2 regions of the Neorhizobium sp. USDA 3394 genome follow, and region 2 is predicted to be linked to the other one. Evidence: predicted binding sites of a transcription regulator. Region 2 holds the regulator's gene; the other holds the start of a gene.
What was found. The regulator LexA, encoded in region 2, represses DNA repair genes until DNA is damaged. The targets are predictions, from matches to a motif close to TGTTCNNNNTGTGTTCNG.

Region 1: a site for LexA is predicted at 4,971-4,988, ahead of recA (recombinase RecA). Genes of this name have one in related genera too.

The regions. Positions count from the first base shown of each region.
Region 1 is NZ_JBWCDU010000001.1:1,800,865-1,816,037, forward strand. Features, by position in the region: gene ACZ9EJ_RS08555 (inositol monophosphatase family protein) at 1-7, opposite strand, end outside; gene ttcA (tRNA 2-thiocytidine(32) synthetase TtcA) at 58-924, opposite strand; gene alaS (alanine--tRNA ligase) at 979-3,639, opposite strand; gene recA (recombinase RecA) at 3,823-4,911, opposite strand; gene cckA (cell cycle histidine kinase CckA) at 5,157-7,769, opposite strand; gene ACZ9EJ_RS08580 (flagellar biosynthetic protein FliO) at 8,020-9,099, shown strand; gene dksA (RNA polymerase-binding protein DksA) at 9,181-9,600, opposite strand; gene ACZ9EJ_RS08590 (SixA phosphatase family protein) at 9,871-10,380, shown strand; gene ACZ9EJ_RS08595 (YcjX family GTP-binding protein) at 10,458-11,927, shown strand; gene ACZ9EJ_RS08600 (YcjF family protein) at 11,924-13,003, shown strand; gene ACZ9EJ_RS08605 (hypothetical protein) at 13,106-13,660, shown strand; gene folK (2-amino-4-hydroxy-6-hydroxymethyldihydropteridine diphosphokinase) at 13,676-14,221, opposite strand; gene folB (dihydroneopterin aldolase) at 14,190-14,555, opposite strand; gene folP (dihydropteroate synthase) at 14,555-15,173, opposite strand, start outside.
Region 2 is NZ_JBWCDU010000001.1:1,933,043-1,948,215, forward strand. Features, by position in the region: gene ACZ9EJ_RS09170 (GlsB/YeaQ/YmgE family stress response membrane protein) at 1-239, opposite strand, end outside; gene lpdA (dihydrolipoyl dehydrogenase) at 468-1,913, opposite strand; gene ACZ9EJ_RS09180 (SGNH/GDSL hydrolase family protein) at 1,974-2,612, opposite strand; gene ACZ9EJ_RS09185 (pyruvate dehydrogenase complex dihydrolipoamide acetyltransferase) at 2,679-4,031, opposite strand; gene ACZ9EJ_RS09190 (pyruvate dehydrogenase complex E1 component subunit beta) at 4,047-5,438, opposite strand; gene pdhA (pyruvate dehydrogenase (acetyl-transferring) E1 component subunit alpha) at 5,457-6,527, opposite strand; gene ACZ9EJ_RS09200 (FtsB family cell division protein) at 6,722-7,039, opposite strand; gene eno (phosphopyruvate hydratase) at 7,278-8,552, opposite strand; gene kdsA (3-deoxy-8-phosphooctulonate synthase) at 8,663-9,511, opposite strand; gene ACZ9EJ_RS09215 (VOC family protein) at 9,516-10,388, opposite strand; gene lexA (transcriptional repressor LexA) at 10,589-11,308, shown strand; gene ACZ9EJ_RS09225 (ComEC/Rec2 family competence protein) at 11,289-13,811, opposite strand; gene gltA (citrate synthase) at 14,099-15,173, shown strand, end outside.

The sequences.
Region 1 (15,173 bases), 130 kb from region 2:
GGGTCATGGCAACGGTCTCTTGGGGGATGGTGCGGGAAGACTGGGTTCGCGAAAAATTCAGAGGTTTTGAGCGGCTTGCAGGCCGGAGAAGTCGAAGAGTTTCGGATCGAGCAGGTGCGACGGGTTCACGTGCGCGAGCGCGCGCAGCATCGTGTCCTTGCGGCCCGGCATGCGGGCCTCGATATCAGCGAGCATCGCCTTCATGGAATTGCGCTGCAGGCCATCCTGCGAGCCGCAGAGATCGCACGGGATGATCGGGAACTGCATGGCGGCGGCGAATTTGGCCAGGTCGTCCTCGGCGCAATAGGCAAGCGGCCTCAGCACCATCACATCGCCCTCGTCGTTCAACAGCTTGGCCGGCATGCCGGCGAGCCTGCCACCGTGGAAGAAATTCATGAAGAAGGTTTCAAGGATATCTTCACGATGATGGCCGAGCACCAGCGCATCGCAGCCCTCTTCGCGGGCGATCCGGTAGAGGTTGCCGCGCCGAAGCCTGGAACAGAGCGAGCAATAGGTGGCGCCTTCCGGCACCTTTTCCTTCACGATCGAATAGGTATCGCGATATTCGATACGGTGCTTCACGCCGATCGAGGCGAGGTAGGCCGGCAATATATGCTTCGGGAAGTTCGGCTGGCCCTGGTCAAGATTGCAGGCAATCAGTTCGACCGGCAGCAGGCCGCGCCATTGCAGGTCGAGCAGCACGGCGAGCAGAGAATAGGAATCCTTGCCGCCCGAGAGGCCGACCAGCCAACGTTTCTGGCCATTCAGCATGCCGAAATCGTCGAAGGCCTGCCGCACCTGACGCAGCAGACGCTTGCGCAGCTTGTTGAACGAGACGGAACTCGGAGCATCCCGAAAGAGCGCAGGCACGAGGTCGTCGACGGCATCGTCCAGCTCATCGTCGATTTTGGCCGTCACGCCCATTCGCTTTTTCCTTGAAACCGAAAAGCGGGCCAAGCCCGCTTTTCCTGTCGATGATCAGGCGCCGAGAGCGGCCGCCACGGCTTCGAGCGCCTCATTGGCCTTGGCGCCATCCGGACCACCGGCTTGGGCCATGTCCGGCCGACCGCCGCCGCCCTTGCCGCCGAGCGCTACGGATGCGATGCGGACCAGATCCACGGCGCTGAAGCGCTCGACCAGATCCGGCGTGACCGCAACCACGGCGCTTGCCTTGCCGTCTTCCGAAACGCCGATCAGCGTGACGACGCCGGAGCCGAGGCTCGCCTTGCCTTCATCCGCCAGGCCCTTGAGGTCCTTGGCGTCGATGCCGTTGAGCGCCTTGCCCATGAACTTGACGCCGCCGATTTCGCGGAAGTCGTCAGCCGAACCGCCCTGCCCGCCGCCCATGGCGAGCCGGCGCCTGGCGTCCGCCAGTTCCTTCTCGAGCTTGCGGCGTTCGTCGATCAGCGCTTCGACGCGCGAAACCAATTCCGCCGGCTGCACCTTCAAGGCGCCTGCGAGCGTCTTCACGCGCTCGTCCTGCTCCGCAAGATAGAGACGAGCGGCCTCGCCCGTCACCGCCTCGACGCGACGAACGCCTGCACCGACCGCGCTTTCGCCGAGAACGCGGACAAGGCCGATATCGCCGGTCGCGTTGACATGCGTGCCGCCGCAGAGCTCGATCGAATAGGGCTTGCCTGCCTTCGGGCCTTCGATCGCCTTGCCCATCGCAACGACGCGAACCTCGTCGCCGTATTTTTCGCCGAACAGCGCCATGGCGCCCTCCGCGATCGCGTCGTCGACGCTCATCAGCCGGGTCGTGACCGGCGCGTTCTGGAGGATGATGGCATTCGCCATGTCCTCGACCTTCTGCAATTCCTCGGCCGACATCGGCTTCGGATGCGAGACGTCGAAACGCAGGCGCTCGGGCGCTACCAGCGAGCCCTTCTGGGCCACGTGGGTACCGAGCACTTCGCGAAGCGCCTCATGCAGCAGATGGGTGGCCGAATGGTTGGAGCGCAGGCGCGAACGACGGGCATGATCGACCGTCAGCGCCACCGCATCACCGACCTTCAACGTACCCTCAGCGACAGTCGCGATATGGACGAACAGGCCCTCGCCCTTCTTCTGGGTATCAGAGACGTCGAGCTTGCCATTGTCGGTCGAGATCACGCCGGTATCGCCCATCTGACCGCCGGATTCGCCGTAGAACGGCGTCTGGTTCACGACGACCTGAACCTGTTCGCCGGCAGACGCGCTGTCGACGGCCTTGCCGTCGCGGACGATCGCCTGCACCACGCCTTCGGCGGTTTCGGTGTCATAACCGAGGAACTCGGTCGCGCCGTGCTTTTCCTTGAGCTCGAACCAGATCGTTTCCGTCGCCTTGTCGCCGGAACCGGTCCAGTGCGACCGGGCTTCCGCCTTCTGGCGCTCCATGGCGTCCGTGAAACCGGAAATATCGACGCCGATCTCACGGGCGCGCAAGGCATCCTGGGTCAGGTCAAGCGGGAAACCATAGGTGTCGTAGAGCTTGAAGGCGGTCTCGCCATCGAGCATGTCGCCCTTGTGAAGCGTGTTGGTCGCATCCGACAGCAGCGACAGGCCGCGCTCCAGCGTCTTGCGAAAACGGTTCTCCTCCAGCTTCAGCGTTTCCGAAATCAGCGATTCCGCACGCACCAGTTCCGGATAGGCGCGGCCCATCTGCTGGATGAGCGCCGGCAGCAGCTTCCAGAGCAGCGGATCGCGGGCTCCGAGAAGCTGCGCATGGCGCATGGCGCGGCGCATGATGCGGCGAAGCACGTAACCGCGGCCCTCGTTCGACGGCAGGACGCCATCGGCAATCAGGAATGCGGAAGAGCGCAGGTGGTCGGCGATGACGCGGTGGCTGCCACGATGCTCGCCTTCCGCCTTGACTCCGGTCGCCTCTTCCGAGGCCGAGATCAGCGCCCGGAACAGGTCGATATCATAATTGTCGTGCTGGCCCTGAAGGACGGCCGCGACACGCTCCAGGCCCATGCCGGTGTCGATCGAGGGGCGCGGCAGGTCGATCCGCTCTTCCTTCGTCACCTGCTCATATTGCATGAAGACGAGGTTCCAGATCTCGATGAACCGGTCGCCATCCTCTTCCGGCGAACCGGGAGGACCGCCCCAGATATGGTCACCATGATCATAGAAGATTTCCGAGCACGGGCCGCAGGGCCCGGTATCGCCCATCGCCCAGAAATTGTCGCTGGTCGGAATGCGGATGATCCTGTCGTCAGAAAGACCGGCAATCTTCTTCCAGAGGCCGAAAGCCTCGTCATCGGTGTGATAGACCGTCACCAGAAGGCGCTTGGCGTCGAGGCCGAATTCCTTGGTGATCAGGTTCCAGGCAAGCTCGATGGCGCGTTCCTTGAAGTAGTCGCCGAAGGAGAAATTGCCGAGCATTTCGAAGAAGGTGTGATGACGAGCGGTGTAACCGACATTGTCGAGGTCGTTGTGCTTGCCGCCGGCGCGAACGCATTTCTGGGCCGTCGTGGCAGTCGTATAGGGGCGCTTCTCGAGGCCGGTGAACACGTTCTTGAACTGCACCATGCCGGCATTGGTGAACATCAGCGTCGGATCGTTGCGCGGCACCAGCGGGCTGGAGGAAACAACCTCGTGCCCGTTCTTTCGGAAATAGTCGAGGAAGGTCGACCGGATTTCATTCACGCCGCTCATGCTACGCCCTTTTTACCGCCGGATGCGGTCCTATTATTCGAAAACCAAAGGCTTGTATCGCCCACACCCCCAACTGTCCAGCCGCTCCACCGCCTAACCGAACGAGAAACCGGCCGCACATCTTTCGATGGCGACCGGCTGATTGGAAGCGTTCGGAGAAAACCCCGCGTGCCGCGAAATGACTTACATCTCGGCAGCCGTGTCGCTGTCGTCGGCATCCGGACCGCCATTCTGCAGGAACCGGTCGGCAATGAGGCCGGCATTCTGGCGGAGCGACGTTTCGATCTCGCGGGCGAGCTCGGGATTGTCACGCAAGAAAATCTTGGCGTTTTCGCGACCCTGGCCGAGACGCTGGCTGTTATAGGAGAACCACGCACCGGACTTTTCGACGATGCCGGCCTTGACGCCGAGGTCGATCAGTTCGCCGGTCTTGGAAACGCCTTCACCATACATGATGTCGAATTCGACCTGCTTGAAGGGAGGCGCCATCTTGTTTTTGACGACCTTGACGCGGGTCTGGTTGCCGACCACTTCCTCGCGTTCCTTGACCTGGCCGATGCGGCGGATGTCGAGGCGAACCGAGGCGTAGAATTTCAGGGCGTTGCCGCCGGTGGTGGTTTCGGGGGAACCGAACATCACGCCGATCTTCATGCGGATCTGGTTGATGAAGATCACCATCGTATTCGACTTGGAGATCGAAGCGGTGAGCTTGCGCAGCGCCTGGCTCATCAAGCGCGCCTGCAGGCCCGGCAGGCTGTCGCCCATCTCGCCTTCGATTTCGGCACGCGGCGTCAGGGCTGCGACCGAGTCGATGACGAGGACATCGACGGCACCGGAACGGACCAGCGTATCGGTGATTTCAAGCGCCTGCTCGCCGGTATCCGGCTGCGAGATCAGAAGGTTCTGGAGATCGACGCCAAGCTTGCGAGCATAGACCGGATCGAGCGCATGTTCGGCGTCGACGAAGGCGCAGATGCCGCCCTTCTTCTGGGCTTCGGCAATCGTCTGCAGCGCAAGCGTGGTCTTGCCCGAGCTTTCCGGACCGTAGATTTCAATGATGCGGCCCTTCGGGAGACCGCCGATTCCCAGTGCGATATCGAGGCTGAGAGAGCCGGTCGATACCGTCTCGATCTCAACAATATTCTCGTTCGAACCGAGCTTCATGATCGATCCCTTGCCGAAGGATCGTTCGATCTGCGACAATGCCGCTTCCAGCGCCTTACTCTTGTCCACGCCTTTATCCTCTACGAGCCGCAAACTATTCTGTGCCATCTGGTCCCACCTTTAGGTTATTGCCGCCGTGCAAGCAATGAAGCAGCCGATAAAGGTGATGTACCTATTTTGTTCTCATTTGGCAAGAGCCAGCCAACAGATTGAGTCAAAATAGATATTTTCATTTCGTTCGTAAAATGTTCCCCCTTCCCGAGGTGTGGAAAATTCGCGTTTGAAATCAACGCGGCGCCCCGACGGCGGAGGCGAATCGCGACCTTGGATATTTATGAGCGGCTGTCCGATTCTCACTCCGAATCGAGCATTTCCCGGACCGCGACGGCAAGCTGCTTCAGCGAGAAGGGCTTCGGCAGAAAGCCGAACTTGGCGTCTGCCGGCAGGTTGCGGGCAAAGGCATCCTCGGCATAGCCCGAGACGAAGATGAACTTCATGTCCGGATAGATCTTGCGCAGCTCGGTCAGAAGCGTCGGCCCATCCATTTCCGGCATGACGACGTCGGAGACGACGATATCGACCTTGCCCTGGAGCTCTTCCATGATGTCGAGCGCTTCGGTGCCAGAACCCGCTTCGTGCACGGTATAGCCGCGGGTTTCCAGCATGCGCTTGCCGCCGCGCCGGACGGCCTCCTCGTCCTCGACAAGCAGCACGACCGCCGACTTGCCGGTGAGGTCGAGGTCGTCGGAAACAGGCGTCGACACGGCAGGCGCGACAGCGGCCGGCTGTACCTGCTTACCGGCTGTGGCAGCGTCCTGGACGACGACGGGCGCTTCGGGAATGTGGCGCGGCAGGAAGATGCGGAAACTCGTGCCGCGTCCGACTTCCGATTCGGGATAGATATAGCCGCCGGACTGTTTGACGATGCCATAGACCATCGAGAGACCGAGGCCGGTGCCCTTGCCCACTTCCTTGGTGGTGAAGAAGGGTTCGAAGATCTTGTCCATGATTTCGGGCGAAATGCCCGTGCCGGTGTCGGAGACCTCGACCATCACGAAATCCTCGGCCGGCAGATCCGCCTGGTGGAAACCGCCCGCATCCTCGGCGGATACATTGCGGGTCTTGATCAGGATCGTGCCGCCCTGGGGCATGGCATCGCGCGCGTTGACGCAGAGATTGATCAGCACCTGCTCGAATTGCGACAGGTCGGTGCGCACCGGCCAGATGTCCCGGCCGTAGTCAACTTCGAGCTTCACATTGGTGCCGGAAATCAGCCGGTCGACCAGCATGCGCAGGTCGCCGACGACGTCGGTGAGGTTCAGCACCGCCGGCCGCATGGTCTGCTTGCGCGAGAAGGCGAGCAGCTGGCGCACCAGCACGGCGGCGCGGTTGGCGTTGCGCTTGATCTCCATCAGGTCGGCAAAGCTCGCGTCCGAGGGGCGCGCCTGCAGGAGGAGGTGGTCGGAGGACAGAAGGATAGCCGTCAGGACGTTGTTGAAGTCGTGGGCGATGCCGCCTGCCAGCGTGCCGACGGCATTGAGCTTCTGGGTCTGGGCCATCTGGGTTTCGAGCGCCTTCTGCTCGGTCGTCTCGACGGCATAAACGATCGCGGCCTCTTCCGGCGCCTCGTCGCTCTCGTCGATCACGGCGTTCACATAAAAGCGCACATAGCGGTTCTCGTCGCCCGGGTGGCGCGAATCGATCGGGGCGATATCACCCTGGCCATCCTTGGCGGCGGCAATCGCCTGCATCAGATGCTGGCGGGAATTGTCGTGCACGATGCGGTCGAGTTCGATGCCGGCATCCACGTCGTCGCGGGAAACGACGCCGGCAAACAGTTTTAGGAACGGCGCATTGATGCGCAGGATCCTGCCTTCGCCATCGACGGAGGCGATCGCCATCGGCGTATTGTTGAAGAAGCGCGTAAAGCGCATCGCGGATGCCGACTGGTCGCCCTCGCCGCCCTTCGGCCGCGTCAGCACGATGGTGCGGCTTTCGCCCGGCGCGCCGTCGCGGGTGGCACTGACATTGTGGACCAGCTGGACCGGCAGACTCTGGCCGTTGGCGCGGCGCAGGTCGAGGTCGAGCGTCTCGGTGCGCTTCAGACCGGGTGCTGCCTGTACCGACTGGATCAGCGCCATGCCCTCGCCCGCCACCAGATCGGCGATCGTCACCGAGCGCGGCACGAACTTGGTCAGGTCGATGCCGAGCCATTCAGCAAGCGTGGCATTCAGATAGAAGATTTCGCCCTTCTTGCCGGCGGAGAAGAACCCGACGGGCGCGTGGTCGAGATAATCGATGGCGTTCTGCAGCTCGCGGAAGAACCGTTCCTGGTCGTCGCGTTCCGAGGTGATGTCGGTGATCTGCCAGATGTCTAGCTGGCCCTTGCGGCTGTCGGCGGGCGTCAGCAGACGTGCCTTGAGACGGTACCAATGGGCCCCGGAACCGTTACCGGTCGTCCGTCCGATCGGTTGGAGAAGCCGGAATTCCTCGTGGCCTTCCCGGCCTTCGCGAAGAGCCGTCGTCAACCTGTAAAGCGCCTCGGTCGATTCGCGGGTCTTGGACAGAAGCGCTTCCAGCGACTGCACGTTGCTCGCCTTGGTCGCGCCGGTCATCCGGCCATAGGCGGCGTTGGCGTAAAGAATACGGCCCTTGGCATCGGTGATCAGAATACCGTCGGGATGATTGGCCAGGAAACCGCGGGCGAGTTCGTCGGAACGCGACTGCGGCATGACCTCGACGAGGCCGATGATCGACGACACCAGGAAAAATATGCCGACCATGGCGAGAATGCCAAGCAGGCCGAGCACCAGTTCGTTATCGAGCGCATGCTGGAACAGTACGAACCCGGCTGCCACGCCACAGAGAACGAGCGCCAGAAGGACGATCCGGATGATGGTGCCGCCACGCGTCCCTTTTTCTACCAGGGGCGCCTCGTAGTTGCCGCTCTGCTGCAACTTCGTCATCAATTCCTCGCATTTCGACCGGCGCCGCGGCCATGAACATTCAGGGATCAGGAATCCCGCGATTCCTTATTAGCAAGTTGCAGGTTAAGCAAAAAGCTCTGCCGGGCCACAAAACCCGGGACAGTTTGGCCGAGTGACCTATCTTTCTTGTCTACGCTATTTTTCAGCGCGGGACAGTGACAGTTAGCAGCTTGCTTCGGTAGGAAAAAAGTCGTTTTTTACCGCGGCGTTCATATGAGGAGTGCAAGAGATGTTCGAAGAACTGATGGGCGCCTATGGAGGCCGCCTGGTGATCGCAGTCGTCGGCGTCGGCATTGGGCTTCTCGTCCTCATCGGCGTGCTCTGGCTCATCCGCCGCCGTTCCGGCCCTTCGCCCTTCGTGCGCGGCGGCAAGAACCGCCAGCCGCGGCTTCAGGTGCTGGATGCCGCAGCCGTCGATGCAAGGCGTCGACTGGTTCTCATCCGCCGCGATGGGGTCGAACACCTGATCATGATCGGCGGTCCGACCGATATCGTCATCGAAAGCGGAATTTCCACGGCGGCACCTGGCATGCCGGCAACGGCAGCCAACCGGTTCCAGCCGATGGACATGACGGTTCCCGTTCAGGCCGCGGCCGCCATGGAAGCCCGGCCGGCGGCCGTTGCCGAACCACGCCCTGCCCCGATCCCACGCCCCGCGGCTCCGGAACCGCGCGTCGAACCGGCCCGGGAAAGTGTCGTGCCGCCGCGAGAGACACCGCGCGCCGTTCCGCCGGCGGCTCCCGCTACCGGACCGATACCGATGAGCGGTACACTGGCGCCGCGGCCCGCAGCGCTAGCCCCGGCTAACAATGCAGCAGTTCCCGAACCGACGGCCACCCCCAGGATCGAGCCGCCGGCCCGTCAAGCCCCGGAGGTAAAATCCGAACAGTTGCGGCCGATCGCGGCGCTGGCAGCCGCGGCAACACCTCCGCCGCCTCCTGCCCCCGTCCTTGCCCAGGTTCCCGCTTTCGACGACGCAGCCGACGTGCTCGACGCCGCCCGTGGGCGGGTCTTCCAGGAAGCACCCGAGCCCCGCGCCGTGCCGGTCAGCGCCGCGATCGTGCCGCCTGCCCTGCAATCGGCCGCCGACAAGCCGAAACAGCTCGGCAGCGACTTCGAACGGATTCTCGAAGAGGAGATGGCCAACAACCTCGCGGCCCGCGAGCCTGCCGTCATCCCCCCGCCGAACCGTCAGGTGCAGCCAAGGAACCCCGGCGTGCCGCCGGTCACCGGTGCCACGCCGGAACCGAGCCTGCAGTCGGAAGTCGCCCGCATCTTCGGCGAGATGTCCGTCACCCGCGACAAGTAAGCCGGCGCGAAGTTTGAATTCCGCCAAGAAAAAAGGCACGGAAAACCGTGCCTTGAATTCGTTTGCGACTGATCGGGCGGATTATTCGTCCCGATAGACCTTTTCGCGGCGCTCGTGGCGTTCCTGTGCCTCGATCGACAGCGTGGCGATCGGACGAGCGTCGAGACGCTTGAGACCGATCGGTTCGCCCGTTTCCTCGCAGTAACCGTAGGTACCATCGTCGATCCGCTGCAAGGCGGCATCGATCTTGGAAATCAGCTTGCGCTGGCGGTCACGGGCTCGAAGTTCGATAGCTCTGTCGGTTTCGGAGGAAGCCCGGTCGGCGAGATCGGGGTGGTTGGCGCTCTCTTCAGCCAGATGGCCGAGCGTTTCGCGCGCTTCTCTCAGGATATCGTTTTTCCAGGCAATAAGCTTTGCCCGGAAATACGCTTTCTGATTTGCATTCATGAACTCATCGTTTTCAGAGAGCACATAATTGCTAAGATCGATCTTCTCACTCAACGCGATTCTCCTGAAGAACATCTCATGCGGCGCTCTATATCCTATCCTCCTATGCCGATTCAAGCCTCGCGCTCAGTATTAAGGCATTTTTAAAACTGTCATAAAAATCCGCTAAACGGCTATTTTTTAAGCTTTTATTCTGAATGCCCGAAACTCTTCTCCACAGGAGGCTGCACCGGGGCAGGCTGTTTCAGAACATCTGCGGCAGTTGACGAGTCTCGTGTCGAAAGGCTACCCATCGCTTCCATCCTCTTAACAGCGGTGCCGGGCATGACGACGATCACTCCTCCTCCTTCCCGCATCTACCTGCTGCGCCATGCCAAGTCGGGCTGGGCGGAGCCGGGACAACACGATTTCGATCGCCCTCTCGACAATCAGGGCTTCGCACAGGCCGAGATCGTTGCCGACAAGGCTGCCGATCGCAACTACAGGCCTGATATCCTTCTCAGCTCCACCGCCACGCGATGCCGCCAGACTGCCGAAGCGATCCGCCGCGCGATCAGCGAGGAGATCGAGCCTGTCTTCGTCGATGAACTCTATAACGGCACGCTCGGCACCTATCTCGCCATCCTTGCAGGCCAAAGAGACAGCGGCTCGGTCATGCTCGTCGGCCACAACCCGACCATGGAAGAGGTCCTGGAAGGGCTGATCGGCGCCGACCAGATGATAGCGGCGGTCCCCGGCGGCTATCCTCCTGCCGGCCTCGCGGTGCTCGATTATCGCGGCATTGTCGCCGGCTCGGATGCGGCCTGGACACTAACCGACTTCCTGACGGCCTGAACTGGACCCAAGCGACGGCTTTGCGGCCTCGCAACGGCTCCCTATATAGGCGTAAACTCTGGACCCGGAACGACGCCTTGCCGCCTTCGCTTACCAGCTTCTCGGATGACGCGCGCATCGCGCTCGACAATCTCGCCGACCGCGCCTCGGGCCTCGTGCATCCGACGATCAGGCTCGGCGTGACCGGCCTGTCGCGGGCCGGCAAGACCGTGTTCATCTCGTCGCTCGTCCACAATCTGCTGAACGGAGGGCGGCTGCCGCTATTCGAAGCCATGCGCTCCGGCCGGATCTCGGCGGTGCGGCTCGAACCGCAGCCGGACGATGCCATCCCGCGCTTCCAGTACGAGGACCATATCCAGGCCCTGGTGCGCGACCGCATCTGGCCGGATTCGACCCGCGCCATCTCGGAATTGCGGATCACTCTCGACTACCAGAGCGCCAGCGGCTGGGGCCGGATGTTTTCGCGCGGGCGGCTTTCGATCGACATCGTCGATTATCCCGGGGAATGGCTGCTCGACCTGCCGCTGCTGGCGCAGGATTTTCGCACCTTCAGCGACAATACCGTAACCCTTGCCGGAACCGGCATCCGCGAGGAATTGTCACGGGAATGGCTCGCCCTCGCGAACGGCATAGATGCGGACGCCCCGGCCGACGAAATGACAGCCAGGCGGCTGTCGGAGGCCTTTGCGGGCTATCTCAAGGCCTGCAAGGCGGACGAACGGTCGCTTTCGACCCTGCCGCCCGGCCGTTTCCTGATGCCGGGCGATCTTGAGGGCTCCCCCGCGCTCACTTTTGCGCCGCTGCCGAGCATGCCCGAGACCAAAGCGCCGAAGGGCTCGCTGCGGGCGATGATGGAGCGCCGCTACGAGGCCTACAAGAACGTCGTGGTCAAACCGTTCTTCCGCGAGCATTTCGCACGGCTCGACCGCCAGATCGTGCTGATCGACGCGCTGCAGGCGATCAATCGTGGCCCCGAGGCGGTGCAGGATCTTGAAAGGGCGCTGACCGACGTGCTCGCCTGTTTCCGTCCCGGCCACAACAGCTTCTTCTCCTCCCTGATCGGCCGCCGGATCGACAAGGTCCTGGTTGCGGCCACCAAGGCGGATCACCTGCATCACGAAAGCCATGACCGCCTGGAACGGCTTACCGGCCGACTGGTCGACCGCGCCGTCCAGCGAATCGGCATGGCCGGCGCCGGCATCGAGGTGATGGCGATCGCATCGGTGCGCGCCACCCGCGAGGCGACCGTCAAGGAAGACAACCACCTCCTCCCGGTCATCGTCGGCACGCCGATTTCCGGCGAGATGATCAATGGCGAGCGCTTCGACGGACTTAAGAAAACTGCTATATTTCCCGGTGACTTGCCGGAAGATCCTGAAGCATTCTTTCAAAAACTCGATTCGGCCGGCGCCGAGCTTCCCGAGATCAATGTGGTGCGCTTCCGCCCTCCGGCGCTGGAGGAGGCGAATGGCGGCATGAAGCTCTCGGTGCCGCATATCCGCCTCGACCGCGCCATGCAATTCCTGTTCGGAGACCGCCTCGCATGAGACCGCCCGAGTCACCTCAGAACGGCAAGCGCCGACCCGCATCTTTCTCCGTCGAAGAGGAAAGCGCGTCCGGAAACGAAACCCTGCCCGTCCCTCGCCGCAGCCCGCGCAGCTTCGAGGACGGCGTCGTGGTGACGCCCGACGAAGAGGATCCGTTCGTGACGCCGCCTGAACTGGCAGCAGAGGCGATCCCCGTCGCCGAGCCCCGGGCGCGCAAAAAATTCTCGTTCGTCAACCTGGCGGCGGCGGCCTTCGGGACCTTCCTGTCGCTCGCCTTCGGGCTCTGGGCCGATAGCGTCATCCGCGACCTGTTCACCCGAGCCGACTGGCTTGGATACGCGGCACTCACCGCACTTGCCGTCGGACTTGTCGCCGTCGCCGTGATCGTCGGCCGCGAGATTTTCGGCATGATGCGGCTTTCCGCCGTCCAGACCCTCAAGGCCCAGGCGGAAGAGGCCGCCCTTTCCCCTCGTCCTGCAGCTGCCCGCACCGTCGTCGCCGCGCTCACCAGGATCCTCAGTCACCGGGCGGAGACCGCCAAGGGGCGCGCCAACCTCGACGCGACGAAAGACGAGATCATCGACGGTCCTCAACTCATCGAACTGGCCGAACGGGAGCTCCTGGCGCCGCTCGACCGCAAGGCCCGCGCGCTCATTCTCGGATCGTCCAAACGGGTCTCGATCGTCACCGCCGTCAGCCCGCGCGCCATCGTCGATCTCGCCTATGTGCTTTTCGAAGTGACGCGGCTGATTCGCGCCATGGCCGAGCTTTACGGTGGAAGGCCCGGCACGCTCGGGCTCCTGAGGCTGATGCGGGACGTGATCGCCCACCTCGCCGTCACCGGCTCGATCGCCGTCGGCGATGGTGTCGCGCAGCAAGTTCTGGGACATGGCCTCGCCTCGAAACTGTCCAAGCGTTTGGGCGAAGGCGTGATCAACGGCCTGCTGACCGCACGAATCGGCATCGCCGCCATGGATCTCTGCCGGCCGCTGCCCTTCCGGGCGGTCAAAAGGCCGGGAATCGGCGATTTCATCTCGGATATCGCGACTGTCGGCGGGCGGAAAGATGAACAATAGAGCGTCTGACCATGGCTCAGACCCGGCCATCGTCACCACTCATTAACCATTCCCACTTAAATTACGGGACACTTAAAGTTGCTGCTCGTCAGGGGAAAGTACATGTATTCGCGCTTCTTTTCGCTTCTTGGCGGGTTCGCCGTTCTGACTGTCGCGGCCACCTCCGCCGTGGCGCCGCAGGCTGAGGCCGCTCCGCGTGACAAGGTTTTCTTCCAGTCGGTCGCGGGCGTCTGGAAAGGCCCCGGCGAAATCGTCGCCGGAAAGTACAAGGGCACGAAATTCAGCTGCAACCTCACGGGCGCCGCCGTTCCGGACAGCAATGTCGGCATCAAGCTCGACGGAACCTGCCGCGTCGGCGTGTTCCAGCAGCCGATGTCGGCGACGATCACCCAGAGTGGTCGCGGCTATACCGGCAAGTTCCTGGATGGCGCCGAGGGCAAGGGGCTCGACATCATTTCCGGCTCGGTCAGCGGCGACAAGGTCGTCATGGGCATCAACCGCAATCAGCTCAACGGCGCGATGGTCGCGAGCCTGCGCGGCGAGAACAAGATGAACATCACCATCTCGATCAAGGTGGAAGACCAGATGGTTCCGGTGATCGGGCTCAGCCTCGACCGAGACATGGATTCGATCGCCGTCGGCTCGATCCAACAATAAGACACCAAGGGCGCCTCAGGCGCCCTGCCACCAGTCCTGGCTGCCCCGCCGCGCGACCTTGATGCCTGCAATATCGGCTCCACCAAGCCAGTCGCGCACTTTCCTTCCCTTCACCAGAAGATCCGGGGCGATGTCGGCAAGCGGCATCATCACGAAGCCGCGGTCAGTCATGCGCGGATGCGGCACTTCCAGTTTTTCGGTCTTCTGTTCCCGCGTCCCATAGGTCAGGATATCGATATCGATGGTGCGTGGTCCCCAGCGCTCCAGGCGGACGCGCTTCATGCCGCGCTCGATCGACAGGCAGACGTCCAGCAGGTCCTCCGGCTCCAGTGAAGTTTCCACCAGGACGCAGCAGTTGAAGAAATCCGCCTGGTCGGTCTTGCCCCAGGGCGGGGTCGAATAGAGTTTCGAGACGGCGAGAACGCGGCAGTCCTCGCGCCCATCGAGCTGCCTGAGCGCCTCGGCCATGGACGACGGCGGATCGCCGATATTACCGCCGAGCCCGAGAGCCGCGACCTCGAACGTCTTTTCAGGCGAAATGCTCAACACGCACCTCCGCATAATCCAGGATGCCGGGGATCGGCACGCTCGGCTTGCGCACGGCGATCTCTGCCCGGCGGATCTGCGGCGACCAGGCGCAGAGCGCCTTGGCGATGTCCTTGGCGAGCGTCTCGATGAGGTTGCGGCGGTGGCCGGTCACCACCTTCTCGACGATCTCGTAGGCAATGCCGTAATGCACCGTGCTCGCGACATCGTCGTTTTCGAGCGCCTCGTCCGCCTCGACGTCCATGATGACGTCGATGAAGAAACGCTGGCCGAGCGTGGCCTCCTGCTCGAAGGCACCATGCTTGGCGTAGAACGCACAGTTCTTCAGCGTGATCGTGTATGTCGCCATCAAAGGCCCTCTCTAGCGTTATAAGCGGAGGCTGCGGCGAGAACCGCGTCGGCCATCGCCAGCGCGTCGCGGTTGGCGGCAACGTTGTGGACGCGGAAGATCGAAGCCCCCGCCAAGCGCAGGATTGCGGTGGTCGCCGCGGTGCCGACGTCGCGTTCGTTCGCCTTTTCCCGTCCCGTCAGCGCGCCGATGAACCGCTTGCGCGACGTGCCGGCGAGCAGCGGAAAACCAAGCCCGTGCAATTCGGCAAAACGCGCCATCAATTCCATATCGTCGTCACGGTCCTTGGCAAAGCCGAAGCCGGGATCAAGCACGATCGCCTCGTCGGGAATGCCGGCGCTGCGCGCGATCTCGAGAGATTGCCGCAGGAAGAATTCCTGGTCGGCGATCCGGTCGGCACGCTTTTCCTGCTCGCGGCCACGGCCGGTATGCATGATGCAGACGCCGGCAGATGTTTGAGCCGCGACGGTCGCGATCTCCGGCTCACGCTGCAGGCCGTGGACGTCGTTGATGATATGGGCGCCTGCGGCCATTGCCAGGCGAGCGGTTTCGGCCCGGTAGGTATCGATCGAGATCAACGCATCGGTTTCCGCGGCGAGTCTTTCGATCACCGGCAGG
Region 2 (15,173 bases):
CTGACGAGTTTGGCAATGAATAGCAAAATGCAGGAGCCGATGAAACCTGCAACCAGGTAACCCAGCCATCCGTCTGCAACATGGATGTTGAACCTGTTGAAGATGCCGTTGGCCAGCACCGCGCCGACGATGCCGATGACGATGTTCATGAAAATGCCGAAACGGACATCCATCAGCTTGCCAGCGAGCCAACCCGCCAGGCCGCCGATGATGATCGCCGCAATCCAACCTACACCCATGAGAACCCCCGTTGAAACCAAGTTTGAAAGATATGGGCGACCACTCGCCCGTTCGCAATATTGGTGGACAGGCCGACCCCACCTAAATCGTCATCCTCGGGCTTGAGCCGAGGATCCAGGCCGCGTCCTGCGAGGGAAGAGTGATCCTCGGGTCAAGCCCGAGGATGACGGCGGATGTGGCACCTCCCCACCCATCCCAAACGCAGGCAGCGAGCAATGCAGTGCCTATTACGCATTCAGCGCCCGGCCATAGGCGTCGAGCACGCTTTCCTTCATCGTCTCGGAGATGGTCGGATGCGGGAAGATGGTGTGCATCAGGTCTTCCTCGGTCGTCTCCAGGTTCATGGCGACGACGAAGCCCTGGATGAGTTCGGTGACCTCAGCGCCGACCATGTGGGCGCCGAGAAGTTCGCCGGTCTTCTTGTCGAATATGGTCTTCACCATGCCCTGGTCTTCGCCGAGAGCCACGGCCTTGCCGTTTGCGGCAAACGAGAAGCGGCCGACGCGGATGTCGCGGCCCTCAGCCTTGGCCTTGGCTTCCGTGAGGCCGACAGAGGCGACCTGCGGGTTGCAATAGGTGCAGCCCGGGATCTTCAGCTTGTCCATCGGGTGGACGTTGGGCAGGCCGGCGATCTTTTCGACGCAGATGACGGCCTCGTGCTCGGCCTTGTGGGCGAGCAGTGGCGGGCCGGCGACGTCGCCGATCGCGTAGAGGCCGGGCACGTTGGTCTTGCCGTAGCCGTCGATGACGATGAAGCCGCGGTCGGTCTTGACGCCAACGGCCTCAAGGCCGATGCCTTCGATATTGGCCTGGACGCCGACGGCGGAAATCATCCGGTCTGCGGTGATCTCCTGCGTCTTGCCGTCCTTGAGTTCGATCGTCGCGGTGACCGAGTTGGCACCCTTCACGACCTTGGCGACCTTGGCTTCGAGCAGGATCTTCATGCCCTGGCGCTCGAACTGCTTCTTGGCGAGCGCGGAGATTTCCACGTCCTCGACCGGCATGACCTGGCTCATGATCTCGACGACGGTGACCTCCACGCCCATGGTGCGGTAGAAGCTTGCGAATTCGATGCCGATGGCACCCGAGCCCATGACCAGCAGCGACTTCGGCATCTCTTCCGGCTTCATCGCCTCGAAATAGGTCCAGATCAGCTTGCCGTCCGGCTCGATGCCCGGAAGCGCGCGCGGACGGGCGCCTGTCGCGATGATGATGTGCTTGGCCGTATAGGTGCCCTCGCCCAGCGTGTTCTTCGGGATAGGACCGATCGGCTCGACGGGCTTCTTGGTGGTCTTGGAAACGACGATCTCGCCGGGCTTGGTAAGCTTCGCCTCGCCCCAGATGATGTCGACCTTGTTCTTCTTGAACAGGAAACCGACCCCGTTGTTCATGCGGTGCGCGATGCCGCGCGAGCGGTCGACGATCGCCTTGACGTCCGGCTTGATCGTGCCTTCCAGCGTCAGGCCGTAATCTTTCGCATGGGTCGCGGTGTGCATGACGTCGGCCGAGCGCAACAGCGCCTTGGTCGGGATGCAGCCCCAGTTGGAGCAGATGCCGGCGAGGTGTTCGCGCTCGACGACGGCGACCTTCAGCCCGAGCTGGGATGCCCGGATGGCGGCGATATAACCGCCCGGACCGGAACCGATAACGATGACGTCGTAGGATTGAGCCATTGCTTTCCTGCCTTTATCTTGGGGGCCAGCTTCAAGCGGCCCGCCTCGGGAAATCTTGTTCTACAGGCCCAGCATCATCCGGACGACGGGCTCGAGGCCGCGTCCGATGGCACGGGTATTGTCTGCATCGAGATGCACGCCGTCGATGGGCGTCGTTTTCGCCACCGATCCCGCATCGAAGAAGCCGCAGCCTAGTTCGTCGGCGAGGTCCCGATAGAGCGATGCGAGCATCGACGACTGCTCGATGGCTCCCCGATACAGCGCTCCGGTCATCGGGTTTGCGGTTTCGCAGAGCGTCGGCGGCGACACGATGAGGATTTCCGGCGTCTCGCATTCCCGGCCCCAGTCGTGAAAGCGAACGAGGCTGACCAGCTTTTTCACGCCCGCCCGGGCGCCGATCGCCGTGCCGTGGATGATCGGCTTCAGGTCGTTGGTGCCGAGCATGATGATCACCAGCTCGAGCGGACCGTGGCTATGAAGGACGGTCGGCAACAGCGTCGCGCCATTGCGGTCACAATCCGCAAGATTGTCGTCATAGGCCGTGGTACGGCCGCCGAGACCTTCAGCGACCACATTGACCGCGGGACCAAGCGCCGCCTGCAGGACGCTCGGCCAGCGATCCTCGAAGGCATGGCGGCCGCCGGTTGCGGCATCCGTGCCCCAGGTCAGAGAATCGCCATAGCAGAGAACGGTTTTCATCGAAGCGCTCACAGTTCCCCTCCCCCTTGCGGACACCCTCCCCGCAAGGGGGAGGGAAAGACCGGACTACACCAGCATCGCCATCGGGTTTTCGATGTAGCGCTTGAAGGCGGACGCGAGTTCCGCACCGAGCGCGCCGTCGATGACGCGGTGGTCGAAGGCGAAGGTTGCGGTCATGACCGTGCCCACCTTGATCTCGCCGTTCTTGACGATCGGCTTCTCGACGCCTGCGCCGATCGAGACGATCGAGGCCTGCGGCAGGTTGACGATCGAGGTGAAGTTGGAGACGCCGAACATGCCGAGGTTGGACACGGACGTCGTACCACCCTGGTATTCTTCCGGCTTCAGCTTCTTGTCGCGGGCGCGCCTGGCGAGATCCTTCACCTCGTTGGAGATGGCGGACAGCGTCTTCGTTTCTGCCTTGCGGACGATCGGGGTGATCAGCCCGTCGGGGATGGATACGGCCACGCCGACGTCGGCATGCTTGTGCAGCACGCGGGCCGTGGAGGTCCAGGAAGCGTTCGCCATCGGGACATCGCGCAGGGCCAGCGCCATCGCCTTGATGATGAAGTCGTTGACCGAAAGCTTGAAGGCCGGAACCTCGCCCTTGTCGGTCTTCTTCATCGGCGAAGACTTGTTGATCTCGGCGCGCAGCTTCATCAGCGCGTCGAGTTCGCAATCCATCGAAACGAAGTAGGACGGAACCGTCTGGCTCGACTCGGTAAGGCGCGAGGCGATCGTCTTGCGCATGCCGTCATGCGGCAGAAGCTCGTACGAACCCTCGGGGAAGAGCTTGAGGACGGTATCGTCCGCCGGCCCCTTGGCCATGGCCGGCGCGGCAGCGGCCTGCGGAGCGGCAGCCGGTGCGGGCTTGGCACCACCGGAAGCGACAGCCTTTTCGATATCGGCCTTGACGACACGGCCGTGCGGGCCGGAGCCGGCAACCGCCGAAAGATCGAGGCCGGCTTCCTTTGCGAGGCGACGGGCGAGTGGAGACGAGAACGTCTTTGCGCCGGACGACGATGCCGGGGCAGCAGCCGGAGCCGATGCTGCGACAGCAGGCGCCGGTTCTGACGCCTTCTGAGCCGGAGCGGCTTCCGCCTTCGGGGCGGGTGCAGCCTCGGCCTTCGCAGCCGGAGCAGCACCACCGCCGGCAGCGGCAGCCGCGACATCCTCGCCGTCGGCGGCCAGGATGGCGATCAGGGCATTGACCTTGACGCCTTCGGTGCCGGCCGCAACGACGAGCTTGGCAACGGTGCCCTCATCGACGGATTCGACTTCCATGGTCGCCTTGTCGGTCTCGATCTCGGCGAGCACATCGCCGGACTTGACCTTATCGCCTTCCTTGACCAGCCACTTGGAAAGATTGCCCTCTTCCATGGTCGGCGAAAGGGCAGGCATGGTGATGTTGATCGGCATCGAGACATCCTCCCCTTATTTGTAGCAGACGGTTTTCACCGCCTGGACGACTTCGCCGACATTCGGCAGCGCCAGCTTTTCGAGATTGGCCGCATAAGGCATGGGCACGTCCTTGCCGGCGATCGTCAGGATCGGCGCGTCGAGATAGTCGAAGGCCTGCTGCATGACGCGGGTGGCGATTTCGGTGCCGACCGAGTTCTGCGGATAACCCTCCTCGACGGTGACGAGGCGGCCGGTCTTCTTGACCGACTCGATGACGGTCGGCAGGTCCATCGGGCGCAGCGTGCGAAGATCGATCAACTCGACGTCGATGCCTTCCTTTTCCAGCTCGGCGACCGCCTTCACGGCATAGGTCATGCCGATGCCGAAGGAAACGATGGTGACGTCGTTACCCTTGCGGTGGATGCGCGCCTTGCCGATCGGCAGGACGAAATCGTCGAGCTTCGGCACTTCGAACTGGTGACCGTAGAGGATTTCGTTTTCCAGGAAGACGACCGGGTTCGGATCGCGGATGGCGGCCTTCAGCAGGCCCTTGGCGTCGGCAGCCGTGTAGGGCATGACGACCTTGAGGCCCGGGATCTGGCTGTACCAGGAGGCATAATCCTGGCTGTGCTGGGCGCCGACGCGGGCGGCGGCACCGTTCGGGCCGCGGAACACGATCGGCGCACCCATCTGGCCGCCGGACATGTAGAGCGTCTTGGCGGCCGAGTTGATGATCTGGTCGATCGCCTGCATGGCGAAGTTGAAGGTCATGAACTCGACGATCGGCTTCAGGCCCGCCATGGCGGCACCGACGCCGACGCCGGCAAAGCCGTGCTCGGTGATCGGCGTGTCGACGACGCGGCGGGGTCCGAATTCCTGCAGCAGGCCTTGCGTGATCTTATAGGCGCCCTGGTATTCGGCGACTTCCTCGCCCATGACGAAGACGTCCTCGTCGCGGCGCATTTCCTCGGCCATGGCGTCACGGAGCGCTTCGCGAACCGTGGTCATGACCATCTCGGTGCCGGCCGGGATATCCGGATCGGCGGCGGCCTCCGCCTTGGGCTGGGCCGGGACCGGGGCTTGAGCCGGAGCAGCGGCCGGCTTTTCTTCCGGGGCAGCCTGTGCTTCAGCCTTCGGAGCCTCCTTGGCAGGAGCCGAAGACCCGATCGCATCGGCGCTCTCGCCATCTTGCAGGAGCACGGCGATCTTGGTGTTGACCTTGACGTTTTCGGTGCCGGCGGCGATCAGCAGCTTGCCGATCACACCTTCATCGACGGCTTCCACTTCCATGGTCGCCTTGTCGGTCTCGATTTCAGCGATGACGTCGCCGGAGGTGACCTTGTCACCTTCTTTTTTCAGCCACTTGCTGAGCGTACCTTCCTCCATGGTCGGAGAAAGGGCGGGCATCAGGATATCGATTGGCATTGGGTTCCCTCCCCGCGATCAGAGCAGAATGTCGGTGTAGAGCTCGGACGGATCCGGCTCCGGATCGGCCTGGGCGAAATCGGCGCTATCCGAAACGACGTCGCGGATATCCTTGTCGATCGCCTTCAGCTCGTCCTCGGTGGCCCAGCCCTTTTCGAGGAGGCGCAGGCGCACCTGCTCGATCGGGTCGTGCTCGGAGCGCATCTTCTGCACTTCGTCCTTGGAGCGATATTTCGCCGGGTCGGACATGGAGTGACCGCGATAACGGTAGGTGAGCATTTCGAGAATGATCGGACCCTGACCGGAACGGCAGTGCTCGAGCGCCTCGTCGCCGGCGGCCTTCACGGCGCGAACGTCCATGCCATCGACCTGGATGCCGGGGATGCCGAAGCCGGAACCACGCAGCGAGTAGTTCGACTGCGCCGTCGCACGGGCCGTCGAGGTGCCCATCGCATAACGGTTGTTTTCGACGATATAGACGATCGGCAGCTTCCAGAGGGCAGCCATGTTGAAGCTCTCGTAGACCTGGCCCTGGTTGGCCGCGCCATCGCCGAAATAGGCGACCGAGACGCTGTTATTCCCGCGATACCTGTTGGCGAAGGCGAGACCGGTTCCGAGCGAGACCTGGGCGCCGACGATGCCGTGGCCGCCGTAGAAATGCTTCTCCTTGGAGAACATGTGCATCGAGCCGCCCTTCCCTCGGGAATAGCCGCCCCTGCGTCCTGTGAGTTCCGCCATGACGCCACGCGCGCTCATGCCGGTTGCCAGCATATGCCCATGGTCGCGATAGGCGGTGATAACCTGATCACCCTCCTGCTGCGCCATCTGCATGCCGACGACGACGGCTTCCTGGCCGATATAGAGGTGACAGAAACCGCCGATGAAGCCCATGCCGTAGAGCTGGCCGGCCTTTTCCTCGAAACGGCGGATGAGCAGCATTTCACGATAGGCGTGAAGATCCTGATCCTTGCCGAAATCCGGGGTGTTCTTGCCCGTAAACTCCTTGGCGGAGGATTTCGAGGCCGATTTGATTGCAGACTTTGCCGCTGGTTTGCGGCCGGATACAGACGCGGTTTTTGTCGGCGCCATTCATCCCTCCCTTTGAGTTCTGCGTTGAGAGCGAGATTGCGCCCTGACGTGTATCGCCAGATTCCCACCCTGGTGTCGGGGCGTACCATAGGCAAGAAAGCCTGCCCCAGCAATGCCATAAATGCATGGCTCACATTCCGCACAACCCACTGAAAAGGTTATGGAAATGTAAAATTAACCGAAATTCGGTTAATTTAGAAGTAGTTGTTGAAGATGACGATTTCGTCGCTGCGGGAAATATTCAGCTGATAGCGGGCGATCTCGTCCAGCATGTCCTTGTCGAGCGAACCGTCGCTCATCAGCTGAACCTGCCGCTCCAGCGTTTCGCGCCGGGCGGTCAGCTTGGCCAGTTCCTCCGCACGCGCCTGCCGCTGACGCTCGAATTCCTCCGTGGCGATCAGACCGAGATCACCGTGGATGGAATGATAGCCGAAGTAGGACAGAAACGCGACTGTGATGGCGGGAAGAACAAAACGGCCGAATTTTCTTTTCTTATGATGCTTTGTCCACATGCCGCTCTAACGCCTTGCCACGCTTACGGGATCTCAAATCGGATCCGAAACAGAGCTTCAAATTCGCAGAACTTGCTTAAGCAATCGTTGACCAGAATCGAGTCCGAAAAAAGCCCGCGTCTTTCGGCGCGGGCTTTGGAATTATGATGCAATGATTTGCTGGCCCTTCGCTTGGGCTCAGGGCGTACGTCCTTCGAAACGATCACTGGATCGTTTCGTCGGCTTCGCCAAACAGTCCTTAACCCTTCAGGATGCCGCGACCGGCATAGACCGCCTGCGGGCCCAGCATTTCCTCGATGCGGATGAGCTGGTTGTACTTGGCAAGCCGGTCGGAGCGCGACAGCGAGCCGGTCTTGATCTGTCCGCAATTGGTGGCGACGGCAAGATCGGCGATGGTCGAATCTTCCGTTTCGCCCGAGCGGTGCGACATGACGGCGGTATAGCTCGCCTTATGTGCCGTCTCGACGGCATCGAGCGTTTCCGACAGCGAGCCGATCTGGTTGACCTTGACGAGGATGGAGTTGGCAACGCCCATTTTGATGCCGTCGCGCAGGCGGGACGAGTTGGTGACGAACAGGTCGTCGCCGACGAGCTGGCACTTGGCGCCGATCTTGTCGGTCAGATACTTCCAGCCGGCCCAATCGTCTTCGGCCATGCCGTCTTCGATCGAAATGATCGGATACTTGGCTGCAAGCTCGGCGAGGTAATCGGCCATGGCTTCCGGCTCCAGCGTGCGGCCCTCGCCTTCCATTTCGTACTTGCCGTTCTTGAAGAACTCGGTCGAGGCGCAATCGAGCGCCAGGCAGACGTCGTCGCCAGGCGTGTAACCGGCCTTCTCGACCGATTTCATGATGAAGTCGAGGGCTTCGGACGCGCTCTTCAGGCCCGGTGCGAAACCGCCTTCGTCGCCGACATTGGTATTGTGGCCCTGAGCCGCCAGTTCCTTCTTGAGGACGTGGAAGATCTCCGAGCCGATGCGCACGGCGTCCTTCAGCGTTTCGGCGCCGACCGGCATAACCATGAATTCCTGGAAGTCGATCGGGTTGTCGGCATGAGCGCCGCCGTTGATGATGTTCATCATCGGCACCGGCAGGACATGGGCATTGGGGCCGCCGACATAACGGTAGAGCGGCAGGCCGGACGTTTCGGCAGCAGCCTTGGCGACGGCGAGCGAGACGCCGAGGATGGCATTGGCGCCGAGGCGCGACTTGTTCGGCGTACCGTCGAGGGCGATCATCGTCTTGTCGATATGGATCTGGCTTTCGGCATCAAAACCGCCGATCGCATCGAAGATCTCGGTGTTGACGGCTTCGACCGCCTTTTGGACGCCCTTGCCGTGATAGCGCTTGCCGCCGTCACGCAGTTCGACGGCTTCGTGCGCGCCGGTGGAGGCGCCCGACGGAACGGCCGCGCGGCCCATCGAACCGTCTTCCAGATAGACATCCACCTCGACGGTCGGATTGCCGCGGCTGTCGAGAATTTCGCGTGCGATGATATCGGTGATGGCGGTCAAGGGTCTCTCCCTGGGTTTGGACTTGACGTCATGAGGTCACTGAAAATGTCTCATAATCAATGACACGAAAATTACAATCGAAGCAGTTTGCGCGCTTTTTGTGAGCGGGCTCAAACCGCCTTGGCGACGGCATCGAGCGCAAGCAGCTTTTCGAGCAGCCGCGGCATGTCCTTCAGATGCACCATGTTGGGGCCGTCCGAGGGCGCGTTGTCCGGGTCCTCGTGCGTTTCGATGAACAGGCCCGCTATGCCGACGGCGACCGCTGCCCGCGCGAGGACCGGCACCATGGTGCGGTCTCCTCCTGTGGAGCCTCCCTGCCCGCCAGGCTGCTGTACGGAATGCGTCGCATCGAAGATCACCGGCGCGCCCATGGACGCCATGATCGGCAGCGAACGCATGTCGGAGACCAGCGTGTTGTAGCCAAAGGAGGCGCCACGTTCGCACAGCAGAACGTTCGGGTTGCCGCTCTGGGTGATTTTGGCGAGCACGTTCTTCATGTCCCAGGGCGCCAGGAACTGGCCCTTCTTGACGTTGATGACGCGGCCGGTCCTGGCGGCTGCGACAAGCAGGTCCGTCTGGCGGGAGAGGAAAGCCGGTATCTGCAGGATGTCGACCGTCTCCGCCACGACGGCGCATTGCTCTTCCGTGTGAATGTCGGTCAGGACCGGAAACCCGAATTCCTTCTTGAGGTCGGCGAAGATCTCCATGGCGGTTTCGAGCCCGATGCCGCGCTTGCCGGAAATCGACGTGCGGTTGGCCTTGTCGTAGGAGGACTTGTAGACGAGGCCGATGCCGAGCTTGCCGCAGAGTTCCTTCAGCGCATCCGCCATCATGAAGGCGTGGTCGCGGCTTTCCATCTGGCAGGGGCCGGCGATCAGCGACAGCTTTGCATCCTGCGCGAAAACCACCTTGCCGTCTCCTTCGCCGACGGAGACGCGTGGATTGGCGGTAACTTCCATGAACCTATTCCTCGAAGCCGAACAAAACACCCTGGCCGGGCGCCGCCGAGACGAGAACACGGCCCTCCCGGCGGACGAATGCGACGTCATTAGCAGCAAGGGTGATCTCTGTCACGGCAAGATCGGCCGTCTTGAAGATGATCGCCCGGCCGCGCAGGCCTTCGGCGCCCGGCGTCGACGGAAGGGCGAATTCCGCTTCGAGTTCGTGATCCTGCAGGATGCGAATGCGGGCATTGGCCGCGGCAAGCTCGAGCGATGCAGGCTCCGGCTTGGCCTTTGTCATCAGCACCTGCTCGGCCAGGGCTGAGAAATCGGAGGGCGCCGATGCCGACAGAATGATCTCGCCCAGCCCCAAGACCGCATTGGAATGGCGCTCCAGTTCGCCGCGATCGGCCGGCAGAGGGTTGATGCGCTGGCAGGAAAACATCAGGAAGTCGGGTGCCCGGTCATCTGCCGCAAAAGCCAGCCGGAAGCTCGCCTCGGTTTCGGAGCCGTCGGGCAAGGTCATCCCGCGGGAAAATTCCAGCACGTCGCCTGCCGAGACGCCACGCATTTTGAAACGCGCGTGATCGGCCATCGCGTCGCCCGTGGCGACAACGAGCCCCGAGAAGCCCTGCCTGTCGCGTGCCCCGCGGAAGGCCAGATCGCGTGCGGTAAAAACGTTGCCGCGCTTGGCGGCAGCGCTCGCATGGCGGCGATTGGCAAGGGCCAGCGGCTCCAGATAGCTGCCATCCGAGAAGAACACACAAGCATTGGCTGTGCCGAAAGGATGAAAAGCGTCGGGCGCAACTGTAAAACCGAGCTTCGTGAGCCGGGAACGCGCAGCGGTAAGTCCCGCCACCGGCAGCACGAGATGATCGATCGGTCTTGCGTTCACGCGAGGGCCCCCGGGATTGGAATCGCATAGCTACTTTGGCAGCGGGCTCGCGCCGCGCAAGTGGTGAGACACGAGATATCTGGCACGCATCTATGAAGAAAAAATCATCATACTTCACGAAAATTTAGGGACTTGCGGAACACATATGGAACATATAGTGTCTGTTCTGGATTTGTTTCCGACTCTGAGGGTGCCAAAAGATGCTCACGCGCAAACAACAGGAATTGCTTCTGTTCATTCACGAACGCATGAAGGAATCCGGCGTCCCGCCGTCATTCGACGAAATGAAGGACGCTCTCGACCTCGCATCCAAGTCCGGCATCCACCGCCTGATCACGGCACTTGAGGAACGCGGCTTCATCCGCCGCCTGCCGAACCGGGCCCGGGCGCTCGAAGTCATCAAGCTGCCGGAAGCCTATTCGCCGAGCATGCAGCCGCGGCGCGGTTTTTCGCCAAGCGTCATCGAGGGCAGCCTCGGCAAACCGCAGCCGGTCGCGGCGCCTCAGAAACCCGCCGCCAACGACGACTCTTCGAACGCCACGACCGTTCCGGTCATGGGCCGCATCGCCGCCGGCGTGCCGATCTCGGCGATCCAGAACAACACGCATGACATCGCGGTGCCAGCCGAGATGATCGGTTCAGGCGAACATTATGCGCTCGAGGTCAAGGGCGATTCGATGATCGAGGCCGGCATCCTGGACGGCGACACCGTGATCATCCGCAACAGCAATACGGCCAATCCGGGCGATATCGTTGTGGCGCTGGTGGACGACGAGGAAGCGACGCTGAAGCGCTTCCGCCGCCGCGGCGCATCGATCGCCCTCGAGGCCGCCAACCCCGCCTACGAAACCCGCATCTTCGGGCCGGACCGGGTGAAAATCCAGGGCAAGCTCGTCGGTCTCATCCGCCGTTATCATTGATCATCCGCCGGAGCGGTTCCGGCAACGATCTGTCGAACGCCTGGCTTCGCCAATCATAGTGGCGGTGCCTGCTCCAGGGACGGTCTGCGCCCGCCATGGCCGCACGGGCCTGCCAGCGCCGAATGTCGGTCGCGCCGTTGAGGAAAATCTCCAGGGCGCCCGCCTTGCGAAGCGTGGCACCATTGATCATCAGGGCGCCGGACCGGCATTGGTCGAAGCGGGCACGCGGCGCAATGACAAGATTGGCGGCATCGCAGGCGGCGCCTGCATAACGGCTATCCTCGACAGCGATGACGATGCCCTTGCCGGTGCCTGCCGCACACCAGGCGGTCGGCTCACAGGTGAAGCGGCCGGCAGGCGCCTGTTTTATACTCGATTTTGCCGTTTCGAGTTCCTGCGGTGTCAGTTCGCGGCGCCCGTTGGTTTTCTCGCCGGGAGGCTTGTCGTCGGGTGGCCTCTCGTCGGGAGGCTTGTCCCTGGGTGGCGACATTTCGGGCTTGGTGGGATCGCCGAGCAGAAGTGCCCTCTTCCATTGGTCGTAGACAAAGTCGGGCGGGCGGGCGCGATTGGTGGCGACCCCTTCTCCATCGACAAGTGCGACCATCGTCCCGTCTTCCGAGATCAGGATGTCCGGGAGGGGCATCGACCGCTCCTGCCAGGAAAGCAGCAGAGCGGTCGCCATCAGCGGTAGGCCTATCAGTCTCAGTCTCGTCCTCAGCAGCGTCAGCAGCAGAAACCCTGCCGTCGCGACGGCCAGGAACCAGGGATGCTGCCGCCCTGTGCCGACATCGCCGCCCCAGGCCGCGATGTGTTTGGCAATGGCGATCACCCACTCCAGGCCGAGGCCCATGAGCTTCATGAAGGGAGCATCGAGGCCGAACGGCATCAGCAGCATGCCGGCCAGCCCCGCCGGCATGACCACGAAGGAGATGATCGGCATGGCGGCGAGGTTGGCGGCAAGGCCGTAGGTGGCGATACGGTGGAAATGCTCGACCGAGAACATCGCCGTCGAGATGCCGCCGATCAGCGAGGTCACGAAGACGCCGGCCGCGAAATTCCAGGACGCCAACAGCGGCGTCACCACAGGGTGACGGAATGGCAGAGGTTCGGGATCACGGCGTTCCGCCCTGTGTTTCCAGAGCGCGTAGCCGGCGACCAGGGCAGCGGTGGCGGCAAACGACATCTGGAAGCTCGGTCCCAGTATTTCCGAGGGCGACATGGCGATGATGACCAAAGCGGACAGCGCGACATTGCGCAGGCTGATCGACGGGCGATCGAAAAGCACGGCGACCAGCATGATCGCCATCATGATATAGGCCCGCTCGGCGGAAACGCCGAAACCGGAGATCAGGTAGTAGGCCGTCGCCATCATCAGCGCGCCGAATGCGGCGATCTTCTTGACCGGATAGGCCTGGGCGAAGCCCGTGAAGACGGAAAGCACGGTGCGCACGCCGACAAAGAAGATGCCGGCGGCCAGCGCCATGTTCAGCCCGGAAATGGCGACGATATGGGCGAGGCCCGACAGGCGCAGCGCCTCGGTGGTGTCTTCGGAAATCGCCCGGCGCTCGTCCGTGACGATCGCCGCGGCAAAGGCGCCGGGATCTCCGGGCACGGTCTCCCGGATACGGGTTGCGATTGCGCTGCGCAGATCGAAAAGCCCGGTTTCGACCTGCCCAACCCAGCTCCGGTCCGATTGGACGGCAGCCTGCTTTTTCGGCCGTCCATAGAAAAATCCAACCGCACCGATGCCATCGAAATAAGAGGAAAAGGCAAAATCGTTGAGGCCTGGCAGGGCGGGTCCCGACGGGGGCGAAATGCGGGCGCGGCCGCTGATCGTCTCGCCGGTCCGGGCGGGTTCATGGCGGGACCTTGCCAGCAGAGATACACGCTGCGGTGGGCGCCTGACTTGCGGATTGTCGGTCCGCTCGATGCGGACGATGTAACGCCAGTTGCCCCGGGCATCGACCTCCCTGCGCTCGACCACGCCGGCGAGCTCGGTCGTCACCGGCGTATCGAGAATCACGGTGGACCGCCTCCAGGTCTCGAACTGCGCCAGCATCATGCCTGCGAGGAAGAGCGTGAGAGCGAGCGGCAAGAGGTGCGTGGCACCGGACCGGTAGCGCGAGACGGCCACAAACATCGCGCAGGCGCAAAAGAGGAGGAAATACGGCCAGAAAGCCGGGGTCTGCGGCAGAGCAAACCAGCAGGCGGCCCCTGCCCCGACGACAACGGGCAGAAAAAGGAAGCCGTGGCCATGGGCCACTTCCTCCTCCAGCATGACCGGGAGGCGGCGCCGCAGCCGGTCAAGGCGTCGGCTCGTCGAGCGGCGAAAGGAGCCGCCTGACGTGTGAACCGGTGGGTGGCGTTTGATCGCGGGAAAAAGTTCGGCCAGATCCCGGACCTTGACCGAGTCGGATGAGCCTCCGTTTACGCGCAGATCCGGCGACGGGGATATCAGCTTCCCTGCCTCGGCACGCGTCGGGAATGCATCTTCCTCCGGCATGAAACGCTCTGTTCGCCCCACCGCCAAACATGCGGCAATGCAACCTGCGCGTTTCCTCCCCGGCCGTCAACCGGCCGTTAAATATCGGGAATTCCGGGCCGCGAAAAGGGCTTGCAACAGGAAGTTGGACATCCAAGCAAAAGCCGCTGCCCAATAATTTTTCGCGCTGCACAAAATGCCGTCACGACAGCTTGGCATCAGCTTTCGGATCATATAGCTAAACGGTGGACGCTTAATTCTTGTGGCGCTTTTAGGGCGCCATGCCGCCAAAAGGTTGGAGGATCAGCATGACGGAAACAAGCGCAAATCTGGTAATCGGTGACAAGAAGGTCGACCTTCCGGTCAAGTCGGGCACGATCGGTCCTGACGTGGTCGATATCGGCGCTCTCTACAAGCACACCGGTACCTTCACCTACGACCCTGGCTTCACCTCGACGGCGTCTTGCGAATCCAAGATCACCTATATCGATGGCGACGCGGGCATCCTGCTGCATCGCGGTTATCCGATCGAACAGCTCGCCGAGCATGGCGACTTTCTGGAAACCTGCTACCTGCTGCTTTACGGGGAACTTCCGACCGCTGCGCAGAAGAAGGACTTCGACTATCGCGTGACCCATCACACGATGGTGCATGAGCAGATGAGCCGCTTCTTCACCGGCTTCCGCCGCGACGCCCATCCGATGGCCGTCATGTGCGGCTGCGTCGGCGCACTGTCGGCCTTCTATCACGACTCGACCGACATCACCGATCCGCACCAGCGCATGGTCGCTTCGCTGCGCATGATCGCCAAGATGCCGACGCTTGCCGCGATGGCCTACAAGTATCATATCGGCCAGCCCTTCGTTTATCCGCAGAACAACCTGGACTATGCGTCGAACTTCCTGCGCATGTGCTTTGCCGTTCCGTGCGAAGAGTATGTGGTCAATCCGGTTCTGTCGCGCGCCATGGACCGCATCTTCATCCTGCATGCCGACCACGAGCAGAACGCTTCGACCTCGACGGTCCGCCTCGCCGGTTCCTCGGGTGCCAACCCGTTCGCCTGCATCGCGGCTGGCATTGCCTGCCTCTGGGGCCCGGCTCATGGCGGCGCCAACGAAGCAGCGCTCAACATGCTGACGGAAATCGGCTCGGTCGACAAAATCCCGGAATACATCGCCCGCGCCAAGGACAAGAACGATCCTTTCCGCCTGATGGGCTTCGGCCACCGCGTCTACAAGAACTACGATCCGCGCGCCAAGATCATGCAGAAGACCACGCATGAAGTGCTCGGCGAACTCGGCCACAAGGACGATCCGCTCCTGCAGGTCGCGATGGAACTGGAGCGCATCGCGCTCACCGACGAGTATTTCATCGAGAAGAAGC